2 regions of the Streptomyces sp. AHA2 genome follow, and region 1 is predicted to be linked to the other one. Evidence: riboswitches for the same ligand, from Rfam matches in the RefSeq annotation. Region 1 holds a riboswitch; the other holds the start of a gene.
What was found. A riboswitch is a leader RNA that binds a small molecule or an ion and turns the genes downstream of it on or off. The one in region 1 is predicted to bind glycine.
Positions count from the first base shown of each region.

Region 2: linked by a shared signal. The riboswitch ahead of gcvP (aminomethyl-transferring glycine dehydrogenase) and the one ahead of gcvT (glycine cleavage system aminomethyltransferase GcvT) in region 1 are both predicted to bind glycine.

Region 1 covers NZ_JAUQWJ010000007.1:131,010-138,216, reverse strand. Annotated here, with positions in the region: gene glyA (serine hydroxymethyltransferase) at 1-1,173, opposite strand, end outside; gene gcvH (glycine cleavage system protein GcvH) at 1,188-1,565, opposite strand; gene gcvT (glycine cleavage system aminomethyltransferase GcvT) at 1,667-2,788, opposite strand; glycine riboswitch at 2,863-2,979, opposite strand; glycine riboswitch at 2,980-3,079, opposite strand; gene Q5694_RS16795 (AAA family ATPase) at 3,303-3,971, shown strand; gene Q5694_RS16790 (enhanced serine sensitivity protein SseB) at 4,148-4,936, shown strand; gene Q5694_RS16785 (enhanced serine sensitivity protein SseB C-terminal domain-containing protein) at 5,063-5,863, shown strand; gene Q5694_RS16780 (ABC transporter permease) at 6,194-7,192, shown strand; gene Q5694_RS16775 (ABC transporter substrate-binding protein) at 7,201-7,207, shown strand, end outside.
Region 2 covers NZ_JAUQWJ010000028.1:6,821-14,027, reverse strand. Annotated here, with positions in the region: gene gcvP (aminomethyl-transferring glycine dehydrogenase) at 1-2,599, opposite strand, end outside; glycine riboswitch at 2,776-2,871, opposite strand; gene Q5694_RS32220 (PRC-barrel domain-containing protein) at 2,985-3,362, shown strand; gene Q5694_RS32215 (DNA polymerase IV) at 3,500-4,978, opposite strand; gene Q5694_RS32210 (MerR family transcriptional regulator) at 5,049-5,732, opposite strand; gene Q5694_RS32205 (bifunctional nuclease family protein) at 5,974-6,447, opposite strand; gene ftsR (transcriptional regulator FtsR) at 6,531-7,207, opposite strand, start outside.

The sequences.
Region 1 (7,207 bases):
CGCCTCGGCGATGACGTCCGCGACCTCGGCGAAGGCCTCGGCCCCGAAACCGCGGGTGGCCAGGGCCGGGGTGCCGATCCGCAGACCGGAGGTCACCATCGGCGGACGCGGGTCGTTCGGGATCGCGTTGCGGTTGACGGTGATGCCGATCTCGTGGAGCCGGTCCTCGGCCTGCTGCCCGTCCAGCTCGGAGTCGCGCAGGTCGACCAGGACCAGGTGCACGTCCGTGCCGCCGGACAGGACGTCCACACCCACGGCCCGGACGTCGTCCTTCACCAGACGCTCGGCCAGGATGCGGGCACCCTCCAGCGTACGGCGCTGGCGCTCCTTGAAGTCCTCCGAGGCGGCGACCTTGAAGGCGACGGCCTTGGCGGCGATCACGTGCTCCAGCGGACCACCCTGCTGACCGGGGAAGACGGCGGAGTTGATCTTCTTGGCCAGCTCGGCCGTGGAGAGGATCACACCGCCGCGCGGGCCGCCGAGGGTCTTGTGGGTCGTGGTGGTGACCACGTGCGCGTGCGGCACCGGGTTGGGGTGCAGCCCGGCCGCGACGAGCCCGGCGAAGTGCGCCATGTCGACCATCAGGTACGCGCCGACCTCGTCCGCGATCCGGCGGAACTCGGCGAAGTCCAGCTGCCGCGGGTACGCCGACCAGCCGGCGACGATCAGCTTCGGCCGGGACTCCTTGGCCAGCCGCTCGACCTCGGCCATGTCGACCCGGCCGTCCTCGCCCACGTGGTAGGCGACGACGTCGTAGAGCTTGCCGGAGAAGTTGATCTTCATGCCGTGGGTCAGGTGACCGCCGTGGGCGAGGTTCAGGCCCATGATCGTGTCGCCCGGCTTGAGCAGCGCGAACATCGCGGCCGCGTTGGCCTGGGCGCCGGAGTGGGGCTGCACGTTGGCGTGCTCGGCGCCGAACAGCTCCTTCACGCGGTCGATCGCGATCTGCTCGACCACGTCGACGTGCTCGCAGCCGCCGTAGTAGCGGCGGCCCGGGTAGCCCTCGGCGTACTTGTTGGTGAGGACCGAGCCCTGCGCCTCCATGACCGCGACCGGGGCGAAGTTCTCCGAGGCGATCATCTCGAGCGTGGACTGCTGGCGGTGCAGCTCGGCGTCGACCGCGGCGGCCACGGCCGGGTCGAGCTCGTGCAGGGGGGTGTTCAGGACGGACATACGGCTACGACTCCTCAGCCGGCGGAGAACGCGGTGTACTCGTCGGCGGAGAGCAGGTCGCCCGGCTCGTCCGTGACCCGCACCTTGAACAGCCAGCCGCCCTCGAAGGGGGCCGAGTTCACCAGCGACGGGTCGTTCACGACGTCCTCGTTGACCTCGGTGACCTCACCGGAGACCGGGGAGTACAGGTCGGACACCGACTTGGTCGACTCCAGCTCGCCGCAGGTCTCGCCCGCGGACACCGTGTCACCGACCTCGGGGAGCTGGACGAAGACCACGTCGCCGAGCGCGTTGGCCGCGTGCTCCGTGATGCCGACCGTCGACACGCCGTCCTCGGCGGCCGACAGCCACTCGTGCTCCTTGCTGTAGCGCAGCTGCTGGGGGTTGCTCATGGCCTGGATTCTCCTGTACGCGCGGGAGTGCTGTGAAAGGGGGGACTGCTGGTGAACCGGGTGACGGTGGCCGGGCCGCGCGGGCGGCCCACGGCCAGTGTCTACTTCTGCCGCTTGTAGAACGGCAGCGCCACGACCTCGTACGGCTCGTGGCTGCCCCGGATGTCCACACCCACGCCGGACGTGCCGGGCGCGGCGTGCGCGGCGTCGACGTAGGCCATGGCGATCGGCTTGCCCAGGGTGGGGGAGGGGGCGCCGGAGGTGACCTCGCCGATCACCTCGCCGCCCGAGACGACGGCGTACCCGGCGCGCGGGACCCGGCGGCCCTCGGCGACCAGGCCGACCAGCACCCGCGGCGGGTTCTGCTCGGCCCGGGCGGCGGCTTCCTCCAGGGCCTGGCGGCCCACGAAGTCGCCCTCCTTCTCGAACTTCACCACACGGCCGAGACCGGCGTCGAAGGGCGTCAGGGAGGTGGTCAGCTCGTGCCCGTACAGCGGCATGCCGGCCTCCAGGCGCAGCGTGTCGCGGCAGGACAGGCCGCACGGGACCAGCCCGGCGTCCTCGCCGGCCTTGGTCAGGGCCTGCCACAGCTCGACGGCGTGCTCCGGCTTCACGAACAGCTCGAAGCCGTCCTCGCCGGTGTAACCGGTGCGGGCGATCAGGGCCGGCACCCCGGCGACCGTGCCGGGCAGGCCGGCGTAGTACTTCAGCCCGTCCAGGTCGGCGTCGGTGAGGGACTTCAGGATGCCGGGGGACTCCGGGCCCTGGACGGCGATCAGCGCGTAGGCGTCCCGGTCGTCGCGCACCTCGGCGTCGAACCCGGCGGCGCGCTCGGTCAGCGCGTCCAGGACGACCTGGGCGTTGGAGGCGTTGGCGACGACCATGTACTCGCTCTCGCCCAGCCGGTAGACGATCAGGTCGTCGAGGATGCCGCCGTCGGCCCGGCAGATCATGGTGTAGCGGGCGCGGCCCGGCTTCACACCGCCGATGTTGCCCACCAGGGCGTAGTCGAGGAGGGCCGCTGCCTGCGGGCCGGTGACGGTGATCTCGCCCATGTGGGACAGGTCGAAGAGCCCGGCCCTCGTGCGCACGGCGAGGTGCTCGTCGCGCTCGGAGCCGTAGCGCAGGGGCATGTCCCAGCCGGCGAAGTCGGTCATCGTCGCGCCGAGCGAGCGATGCAGGGCATCGAGCGCGGTGTGACGGAGTTCTCCTGTACTGCTCACAGTCGGTCGTCTCCCAGGGCGATGGGGGTACCTCCCGCGCGAACTCGTTCGAGCGTGGGGGAGGGCGAGGTCGTTCCTCCCCATCTGTCATCGGAACCTGAGAGGTTCGCCATGACCGCGCTGGTCCATGGCTTGCACCTTGGGTGGAGCCGGCCTGCCGGAGCAGGGGAGGGCCCGCTTTTCAGATGTGCCTCGCCCGCGCGGTAACGGGGCCTGAGAGATTCAAGGGAGGGACTTGCTCCTTCGGCGCCCCAGCGTCAGCGGTGCTGGGGACTCTCCCGCGCGGATTCAAACGGCCGGTATGCAGTTGGCGCGCCCATCATTGCACGCATCCTTCCGGCGCGGCAGGGGGACCTTTCTCAGCAAGTGCGCCGTCCCACGCGCCGGGGCCCGGAGACCTGTGGCAACCCTGTTGCAGGAACCGCACCGAAATGAGAGGCCTGCGGCATTACCGTCTCTTTACACTCGGCGGGGAGGGTACCGGCGTACCTGGCCCCAGGGGAGGACGATCACGGTGAACAGGACCAGGGCGTACGCCGCGACCACGGGCGTCGCGCTGCCCGGGCAGCCGGCCGTACCGGCCCGGGCGGCCCGCGGCCCGCTGCCGGCGGCCACCGTGCGCGACCTGCGCGAGCGCGCCGACCGCGGCCCGCGGGCGCTGGTGTTCGGCGCCCGCGACGTCGTCGTGGTCACCGGGCTGCCCGGCAGCGGCAAGTCCACGCTGATGCGGCGCACCGTCCCGGGCCGGCGCGTCGACTCCCAGGACACCCGCGACCGCTGGGAACGCCGCATGCCGCGCTTCCTGCCGTACGCGGTCTACCGCCCGCTGGTCCGCCTCTCCCACTACGCCGGGCTGCGCCGCGCCCTGCGCACCGGTGAGGGGCTGGTGGTGCACGACTGCGGCACCCAGGCCTGGGTCCGCCGCTGGCTCGCCCGCGAGGCGAGCCGCCGAGGCGGCGCCCTGCACCTGCTCCTCCTCGACGTCACGCCCGAGCAGGCCCTGGCCGGCCAGCGGGACCGGGGCCGCGGCGTCTCCCGCTACGCCTTCCGCCGCCACCGCACGGCCATGGACCGCCTCCTGCGCGCGGTGCACCGCGGCCGCCTCCCCCGGGGCTGCGCCTCCGCCGTCCTCACCGACCGGGACACGGCAGCGGCACTGCACCGGATCACGTTCACGGACTGACGCTCGACGGGACCGGGACCCGGGACCCGCCCCCCGCAGGCACGTCGGCGGCAGGGACGGAGCCCTGCCCCGGCGCGTGCGCAGGAGCGGCCCCGCAGCCCGCCCCGGCCGCGCCCGGCGTCGAGCCGTTAGCCTTCTGGCGGCACTGGCAGTGGCTCGAGGCAGGCGGTAGGCAGATGGACTTTCCGGCGGAGTTCGGGGCCGGCTTCCCGGCGCAGACGCAGACCCACTCGCACGGGGGATGGCCCGGCAACGAGCTGGAGGAGGTGCTCTCGGCCTCCCTGGGCGCCGGGCCCGCGGCCGGCGGGCGGATCGTCGAGGTGCTCGGGCGGAGCTTCGTCTGGGTCCCGCTGCCCAACGGCGGCGGCCCGCACAGCGGCCCCCTCGACCTGCCGGCCGTGGAGCTGGACGGCCAGGCGTACGTGCCGGTGTTCAGCTCCGAGGAGCAGTTCCACCTCGCCGCCGGCTCGCAGATGTCGTACACCGTCGCCCCCGCCGTGGAGTTCGCCCGCGGGCTCCCCCCGCACGCCGGCATCGTGATCAACCCCGGGGGAGTGGTCGGCATACCCCTGCCGCCCCCCGCCGTCGCCGAGCTGTGCCGGGCCGGGCGCACCCCGCTCGACGGACCCGCGAGCGGCGGCCGCGTCCGCCTCTTCGAACCCGACTGGCAGGACGACCCGGTCGACTTCCTCGCCGCCGCCTCCGCCGAGTTCGAGGCCATCGGCGTCGTCGTCACCGCCCGCCGCTGCCTCGCCGCGATCGAGACCGCCGACCCCGTGATGTTCGTGGGCGTCGAACTCTCCCAGTGGGAGGGCGACCTGCGCGCCCTGCCCCTGGAGGCGCTCACCCGGGCCGTCACCGCCGCGCCCGCCCCCTGGCCGGTCAATCTGGTGCTCCTGGACGTGACGGAGGACCCCGTGGGCGCCTGGATGAGGGAGCGGGTCCGGCCCTTCTACCAGCGGTAGCGGCCGGCACGGCGGTGCGGGCGCGTCACCGCCGCGCGCGCACCGCCCGCGCGCGGGCAAGTCCCGAGCCGGTGGGCGGGCTTAAGCTAGGTCACGGTCGAGGCGTTGTACGAAGGGGCGGTAAAGGTGAGCGCGAGCGGCACGGCCGCGGCCGGACAGGTCGAGCACATGCTGCGCCAGGTCACGCCCGGGCGCTACGACGCCTACGAGGCACTCCTGCGCGCGCTCGCGACCCCGCACACCGGCCAGATCTGGATGCTCCTGTGGCACGGCCAGGCCGGTTCCCCGGACGCCCAGTACGGAAAGATGGAGGTCGACGGCCACGGCTACGCGCCCTGCGTCACCTCCGCCCAGGAGCTGTCCGCCAGCGGCTGGAACCGCTCCTACGAGGTGATCGACGGGCTCGACGTGGCCCGCGCCCTCTACCCCGACCACTACGGCCTCTGGCTCAACCCGCACGCTCCCGGCGGCGGCGTCGGCATCCCCTGGCTCGACCTGCGGCGGATCGCCACGGGCCTGGACCGGCAGCCGGCCGGCCCCCTGCGGCTGTCCGAACCGGCCATCGAGGTCCCGCAGTTCTACGCTCTGCTCGCGCAGAACGCCCACCGCACCCCGGCCGTCCGCTCGCTGCGCCGCGCCTGGGTGCAGCCCGCGCTCGGCGCGCCGTACCTCGCCATCGGACTGGACGTGTACGACACCTCGCCGCCGGCCGTGGACGCCGTGCGGGCGATGATGCAGCAGTCCCTGGGCGCCGTGCCGGACGGGCTTCCCGTCTCGACCGTCGCCATGTCGGACGAGCACGACCCGGTCGCCATGTGGCTGCGGGCCAAGGCCCGCCCCTTCTACGACCGCGAGGCCCACGCCACCGCCCCCGTCCAGGCCCCCGCGTCCGGCTACGGCTACCCTCCCGCGCAGGGCGGGTTCTGAGGGTCTCGCGAGCCGCTGCGGACCCCTTCGCGAACGTGACGGATGTTCACCTCTCCGCGCGTAGATGAGCGCTGCCTGGGCGCATTCGCCCTACTATGCCCCTGCTACGACGCGTCCGACCCCCGTTACCCGTTGTCCGGATAACGGAACCCCCCAGACAGCATCACGTTTACGCATCCATTCACCGCCAAGTCTGGCAACAGATCGCCAAAGCGTTGAAGACTCCCGGCAAGACACGGGCCGGTCGGTCGCGTGTACGAGACAAACAAAACCGCTACAGCGGCAGCCAGGGGCTCGGCGATCGCCGGCCCGAGAGGGGTCAATCGCACCGTGACCGCACCGATCGAGACCACCGGGGCGGAAGCCGGAGCACAGCCCGAGGCCGTGCTCTCCGGGGTCAAGAAGAGCCAGATCGAGGGGCGTTCGCTCACCCAGATCGCCTGGATGCGCTTCAAGCGGGACAAGGTGGCGATGGCGGGAGGCGTCGTCGTCATCCTCCTCGTGCTGATGGCGGTCCTCTCCAAGCCGATCCAGTGGGTCTTCGGCCTCGATCCCAACAAGTTCAACCAGGACCTCATCGACCCGGCGCTGCTCGCGCCCAAGGGCGGCTGGGGCGGCATGAGTTGGGACCACCCGCTGGGCGTGGACCCCCAGTACGGCCGCGACATGCTCGCGCGCATCATCGACGGCTCCTGGGTCTCCCTGCTGGTCGCGGGCGGAGCCACCCTGCTGTCCGTGTGCATCGGCACCGTGCTCGGTGTCGTCGCCGGCTACTACGGCGGCTGGATCGACAGCGTCATCAGCAGGCTGATGGACACCTTCCTGGCCTTCCCGCTGCTGCTGTTCGCCATCTCGATCTCCGCCTCGGTGCAGGACGGGTTCTTCGGTCTCGACGGCCTGTCGCTGCGCATCAGCGTGCTGATCTTCGTCATCGGCTTCTTCAGCTGGCCGTACATCGGCCGCATCGTGCGGGCCCAGACCATGACCCTGCGCAAGCGGGAGTTCATCGAGGCCTCCACGAGCCTCGGGGCGCGCGGCCCGTACATCCTGTTCCGGGAGCTGCTCCCGAACCTCGTCGCGCCGATCCTCGTCTACGCGACGCTGATCATCCCGACGAACATCCTTTTCGAGGCCGCGCTGAGCTTCCTCGGTGTCGGTATCGCTCCGCCGCAGGCCTCCTGGGGCGGCATGCTCAGCAACGCTGTGGATCTCTACACGGCCGATCCGCAGTACATGTTCGTGCCCGGACTGGCGATCTTCATCACCGTCCTGGCCTTCAACCTGCTGGGTGACGGGCTGCGTGACGCCCTCGACCCTCGCAGCAAGTGATCCATCGAATGAGGG
Region 2 (7,207 bases), on a different contig from region 1:
CCAGGTCCTCCGACTCGGTCGGCTCGATCATCAGCGTCCCGGCCACGGGGAACGACATCGTCGGCGCGTGGAAGCCGTAGTCGATCAGCCGCTTCGCCACGTCGTCGACGCTCACACCCGTCGCCTTGGTGAGGGGGCGCAGGTCGATGATGCACTCGTGGGCGACGAGCCCGCCCGGGCCGGTGTAGAGGACCGGGTAGTGCGGCTCAAGCCGCTTGGCGATGTAGTTGGCGCTGAGCACGGCCACCTGGGTGGCTCGCTTCAGCCCCTCACCACCCATCAGCCGGACGTACGCCCACGAGATGGGCAGGATGCCGGCCGAGCCCCAGGGAGCCGCCGAGATCGGACCGACGCCCGTCACCGGACCGGCCTCCGGCTGCAGCGGGTGGTTCGGCAGGTACGGCGCCAGGTGCTCGCGGACCGCCACGGGGCCCACGCCGGGACCGCCGCCGCCGTGCGGGATGCAGAACGTCTTGTGCAGGTTCAGGTGCGAGACGTCGCCGCCGAAGTGGCCGGGCTTGGCGAGGCCGACGAGCGCGTTGAGGTTGGCCCCGTCGACGTAGACCTGGCCGCCCGCCTCGTGCACCTGCGCGCAGATGTCGGCGACGTGCTCCTCGAACACCCCGTGGGTGGACGGGTAGGTGATCATGAGCACGGCCAGCTCGTCGCGGTACTGCTCGATCTTCGCCCGCAGGTCCTCGACGTCGATCTCGCCGTCCTCGGCGGTCTTCACGACGACGACCTTCATGCCCGCCATGACGGCGCTGGCCGCGTTGGTGCCGTGCGCGGACGACGGGATCAGGCACACCGTGCGCTGCTCGTCTCCGTTGGCCCGGTGGTACCCGCGTACGGCGAGCAGACCGGCCAGCTCGCCCTGCGAACCGGCGTTGGGCTGCAGGGAGACCTTGTCGTAGCCGGTGACCTCGGCGAGACGGTCCTCGAGCTCGTGGATCAGGGTGAGGTACCCCGCGGCCTGCTCGGCGGGCGCGAAGGGGTGCATCTGCCCGAACTCGGGCCAGGTGACCGGCTCCATCTCCGTGGTCGCGTTGAGCTTCATGGTGCAGGAGCCCAGCGGGATCATGCCGCGGTCGAGCGCGTAGTCCCGGTCGGCCAGCTTGCGCAGGTAGCGCAGCATGGCCGTCTCGGAGCGGTGCTGGTGGAAGACGGGGTGGGTCAGGTAGTCGTCGGTGCGCAGCAGGGCGGTCGGGATGACCTCGTCCGCGGCGGCGTCCAGGGCCTCCACGCCGCCCTCGACACCGAAGGCCGCCCACACGGCACGCAGCCGGGCGCGGGTGGTGGTCTCGTCGCAGGCGACGGAGACGTGGTCGGCGTCGACCAGGCGCAGGTTGACCCCGTTGTCCCGGGCAGCGGCGACGACCTCGGCGGCACGCCCTTCGACCCGCACGGTCACGGTGTCGAAGTAGGACCCGTGGACGACCTCGACCCCGCCGTTGGCGAGCCCGGCGGCGAGGACGGTGGCGTACCGGTGGGTGCGCTGCGCGATCCCCTTGAGGCCGTCGGGCCCGTGGTAGACGGCGTACATGCCGGCCATGACGGCGAGCAGCACCTGCGCGGTGCAGATGTTGCTGGTGGCCTTCTCCCGGCGGATGTGCTGCTCGCGGGTCTGCAGCGCCAGCCGGTAGGCCCTGTTCCCGTCGGCGTCGACGGACACGCCGACGAGCCGCCCGGGCAGACTGCGCGCCATCTTGTCCTGGACGGCCATGTATCCGGCGTGCGGGCCGCCGAAGCCCATCGGCACGCCGAAGCGCTGGGTCGTCCCGACGGCGATGTCCGCGCCGAGCTCCCCGGGCGACTTCAGCAGCGTCAGCGCGAGCAGGTCGGCGGCGACCGTGACGAGTGCCCCGAGCCCGTGCGCCTGGTCGATGACCGGCTTGATGTCCCGCACGGCTCCGGAGGCACCCGGGTACTGGATGAGTACGCCGTTGATCTCACGCTCGGCGATCTCGGCGGGGATTCCGTCACCGAGGTCGGCGACGACGACCTCGACACCGGCCGGCTCGGCGCGGGTTTGGATGACGGCGATGGTCTGCGGCAGCGCGTCCGCGTCGACCAGGAACAGACCCTTCTTGTTCTTGCCCAGGCGCCGCGACAGCGCCATGGCCTCGGCGGCCGCGGTGCCCTCGTCGAGCAGCGAGGCACCCGAGGTGGGCAGTCCGGTGAGGTCCGCGACCATGGTCTGGAAGTTCAGCAGCGCCTCGAGCCGGCCCTGCGAGATCTCCGGCTGGTAGGGCGTGTAGGCCGTGTACCAGGACGGGTTCTCCATGACGTTGCGCAGCACGACCGGCGGCGTGTGGGTGCCGTAGTAGCCCAGGCCGATCATGGGAGCGAGCACCTGGTTGCGGTCGGCGAGGGAACGCAGCTCGGCGATCACCTCGGCCTCGCTGCGGGCGCCCGGCAGGTCCAGCGCCTCGGCGCTCTTGATCACGGCCGGGACCGCGGCGGCCGTCAGCTCGTCCAGCGAGCCGTAGCCGACGTGGGCCAGCATCTTGGCGCGGGCCTCGTGGTCGGGCCCGATGTGGCGCTGCTCGAAGGGGACTGCCTCTTCGAGCTCGGAGAGCGGAATGCGGTGGGCGGTCATTGCGGAGGCCTCCTGGTCTGACGCGACCTGCGAGGGGCACCACGGCGCGGGTACCCGGACGGCCTCCCCCTCTGTCATCTCAACCTGAGAGCTTCACCGGATCGCCCGAAGGCGTCCGGTTTTCACCGTCGGTGAGAGCGGAAGCCGTCGACACCCGCCCTGCTTTCCAGAGTGACCTCGTCCGTGCGGTACGTGTGCCTGAGAGATTCCGGGGAGGATTTGCTCCTTCGGCGCCTCCGGTGGTGTCTGGAGGACTCTCCCGCACGGGGTCAGCAGCCGCTGTCAGCGTACCAGCGAGGTCAACGCACGAGCCTTCGAGTGGCCGCATCCCCGCTTGTACCGTTTTGTTAGGTCTACAGATGACTTGCGACCATGTGGAGGGCCCGTGCGTACCGACATCGATCCGCGCAGTCTGATCGGCCGCAAGGCGTTCGACCGCAACGGCACCAGGATCGGCACCATCGACGAGGTCTACCTCGACGACGCCACCGGCGAGCCCGAGTGGGCGGCGATACGCACCGGCCTGTTCAGCAGGGACGCGTTCGTCCCGCTCGAGCCCAGCGAACTGATCGAGGGCGCGCTGCACGTCCCCTTCGACCGCGCCCTCATCAAGGACGCCCCCGACTTCGGCGTGGGCCGCCACCTCTCCCCCGAGCAGGAACTCCAGCTGTACCACCACTACGGTTTGGACATCGCCGCCCCGCCCCCGCTCCCGGACCGCGACTTCGGCCGACTGGCGGGCTCGGACGAAACGAAGGCGTAGGACGGCCCCGGGCGGATCTGTCCCGTCATCTTCGGACCGGGCACCCGGCCCACGGTCCGGGCCGCCAGGCCGAGGAAACCCCTCAGGGGAACGCTGGGCGCAGATCCCCGGGCCCGGTCCGAGCGGACCCGACCTGCCTATGCCAACGCCGCCCCGGACGGACGGTCCTCCGGCCCGGCGGCCACACCGTCCTCCACCACGGCCACCGCGTCCGCTCCCGCCCGTTCCTCGCTCGCCCGCCCCGTCCCCAACGACGCCGCTCCCCCGCCCCCACGTCTCCATAACACCAGCGGCAGCGGATCGGACGGCTCCAGCAAGGGGTCGTCGATCCGGAAGGTCCGTACCCGCCCCGGCCCGGAGGCGGGCGTCTCGAACCGCACGGTGACCCGTCCCAGGCCGCTGCCCTGCACCCACCCGTGCCCGAACTCGGCGTGACGCACGTCGTGCCCGGCGGGCCAGCGCCGCTCGGCGAGCGAGGGCGGCTGCTCCTCGGCCGGCGCCGTGGGACGCTCCTCGGCGAGTGCTCGCGCCTCGGTCTGCTCCCCCGCCGCCTGCGCGAACAGGTCCTCCTGCGTGTAGTCGGCGAGACCGGTGACACCCACACCGAGCAACCGCACCCCGCCCGTCGTGTCGACGGAGTCCAGCAGCCGGGCCGCCGCCTCCCGGATCACCGCGGGATCGTCCGTGGGGCCGCGCAGCGTCTCCGAGCGGGTGAGGGTCGAGAAGTCGTAGCGCCGCACCTTGAGCACGATGGTCCGTCCGGACAGCCCGGCCCCGCGCAGCCTGCGCACGCACCGGTCGGCGAGCCGCTGCACCTCGTGTCCCACCCGCGTCCGGTCGTGGATGTCCACGTCGTAGGTGTCCTCGACCGACACCGACTTGGCCTCCCGCTCGGCGACCACGGGCCGGTCGTCCCGGGCGAGCGCCATGGCGTACAGACCGTGCCCGTGGGCCTTCCCCAGCAGCCGGACCAGCTCGTCCTCGCCGGCCTCGACGATCTCCTCGACCGTGGTGATCCCGGCCCTGCGCAGGTGGTCCCCCGTCGCCGGGCCCACCCCCGGCAGGGTCCGCACGGACATCGGCCCGAGCATCGCCCGCTCGGTCCCCGGCTCGATCACCACCAGGCCGTCCGGCTTGGCCTGCTCGGAGGCGATCTTCGCGAGCATCTTGGAGGCGGCCAGCCCCACCGACCCGGTGAGGCCCGTGACGGCGCGGATGTCCGCCCGCAGCTGCGCGCCGACCAGCCGCGCCGAGCCCTCGTCCCAGGCCTTGCCCCCGGCCTCCAGATCGACGAACGCCTCGTCCAGGCTCAAGGGCTCCACGAGCGGCGAGAGGGCCCGCAGCAGCTCCATCACGCGCTCGCTGATGGAGCGGTAGAGGGCGAAGCGCGGCACGAGATAGGCGGCGTGGGGCGCCAGCCGCCGGGCCTGGCCCATGGGCATCGCCGAATGCACCCCGAAGACCCGGGCCTCGTACGACGCGGTCGCCACCACCCCCCGCGGCCCCAGCCCGCCCACGACCACGGCCTTCCCGCGCAGACTCGGCTTGGACGCCTGCTCCACCGAGGCGAAGAAGGCATCCATGTCGAGATGCAGGATCGTGGGCGCGGTTCTCACATCTCCGATGCTGCCCTACCCCACTGACAACGCTCGTGCGGGGCGCCCCGCAGGGTTCGGGACCGGCGGCTCAGACGGCGCGGTTGCGCCGCCGGGCCAGCTCGTCGGCGGGGTTGGAGCCGATCAGGGTCTCCCCGGTGTCGACGCGCTCCCCGTGCAACTGGGACAGCGCGCTCTCCACGTCCCGCCACACGACGCCCACGGCGATCCCGAAGACCCCCTGGCCTCCCTGCAGCAGGGCGTGGACCTCGTCGGGCGAAGTGCACTCGTAGACCGTCGCGCCGTCGCTCATCAGCGTCATGCGCTCCAGGTCGCTGAAGCCGCGTTCCCTGAGGTGCTGCACCGCCGTGCGGATGTTCTGCAGCGAGACCCCGGTGTCGAGGAACCGCTTGACGATCTTCAGGACGACGACGTCCCGGAAGCTGTACAACCGCTGCGTCCCGGATCCGTACGCGGGGCGCACACTCGGCTCCACGAGCCCCGTGCGGGCCCAGTAGTCCAGTTGCCGGTACGTGATGCCGGCCGCCGCACAGGCCGTGGGGCCGCGGTAACCGATCTGCTCGGACGCCATGGACGTCGTCCCTCCGCTGCTCGGCACCGCCACGGGTCGCTGCGGAACGTGGTCGGCCGCACTCTCGGGCTGGGGACACGCCCCGCTCGCGCGGAGCCGTGAGCCGGGGGGAGGGTACGGACCGCTCGCCCTGAGACTGCGCTCGGGGCCGCCCCCAGCCGTACCGTCGCCGCTGCTTCTCACGCCGACCTCCGTCCTTGACCTGCCTTCTCGACGGTAGGCAGTCACCAGGGGTGCGTCAACGATCGCCACACTCGCCACGCCGAGTGATAATCACCCTGAGAGTGGTTTCCCGTGCCCCGTCGCGGGGAAAGGCTAGCCGAATGCCCTCGTCGCGGCCCGTATGACGCTCTCACACGCCTGCGGCACATGCGGGCGTTTCACTCGCCTCGCACAGCTGCGCGAGGCGCCCGCTCCGGGGTCCTCACTGGCTGCTGCTGCCGAAGTCCTCCGGCGAGATCTGGTCGAGGAACTCGCGGAACTTCTCGACCTCGTCCTCCTGCTCGTCCGGGATCGCGATACCGGCGTCGTCGAGCACCGTGTCACTGCCGTAGATCGGCGTTCCGGTGCGCAGGGCCAGCGCTATGGCGTCGGACGGGCGGGCACTCACCTCGACGCCGCTGGCGAAGACCAGCTCCGCGTAGAAGACGCCCTCACGCAGGTCCGTGATGCGCACTTCCGTGAGCTCCTGGCCGACTGCTTCCAGCACGTCCTTGAACAGGTCGTGGGTCAGCGGCCGTGCCGGAGCCATGCCCTGCTGGGCGAAGGCGATCGCCGTCGCCTCCCCCGGTCCGATCCAGATGGGGAGGTAACGGTCGCCTCCCACTTCACGCAGCAGCACGATCGGTTGGTTGGAGGGCATTTCCACCCGGACACCTACGACATCGAGCTCGTTCACACAGCAACCCTAGGCCGTGCCCGGGATGTTTGGGTAGTCGGGCCGGGATCGGGCGCCCGATCCGGCCCCGGCGTCCCGCCCCGTCAGGGCTGCCGCACTCCGAGCGCCGTGCGCACCAGTGCGGCGTGCAGCTTCACCGTGAGCCCCGCCAGCTCCTTCGTACGGGCTTCCGCGTGCGCCCTGGTCTGGGGGTTGCGGTGCCGCTTGAGCGGGGCCACCACCTGGTCCACGAGGCCCGCCTCACGGTCGGCGGCCGCCTTCATCGCCCGCAGGTGCCGGGGCTCGATCCCGAACCGCCCCAGCTCACCGATCAGCTCCGCGACCGTCACCGCCTCGGCGTCGAACGCCCCGTCCTCCAGTGGAGTGAGCAGCCCGTAGGACTCCCACTCCTTCAGCTGCTGCTCCTCGATGCCGGCGGCGGCGAGCAGCTCGGCTCGCCCGATCCGGGCCGCCGTCGGCCCCTCGGGTGTCTCGGTCACCACCTCGCCGTCCCGCTGACGGCCCACGACGGGCAGCTGGACGCTCTCACCCCGCTCCATGGCCTCCAGGTGCTCCCGGATGACCTTCAGGGGCAGGTAGTGGTCCCGCTGCATCCTCAGGACGTGCCCGAGGCGCTCCACGTCGTGGGCGCTGAACTTGCGGTACCCCGACGGGGTCCGCTGCGGTTCGATGAGCCCCTCCGACTCCAGGAAGCGGATCTTGGAGACGGTGACCTCGGGGAACTCGTCGCGCAGCACGGTCAGCACTGTGCCGATGCTCA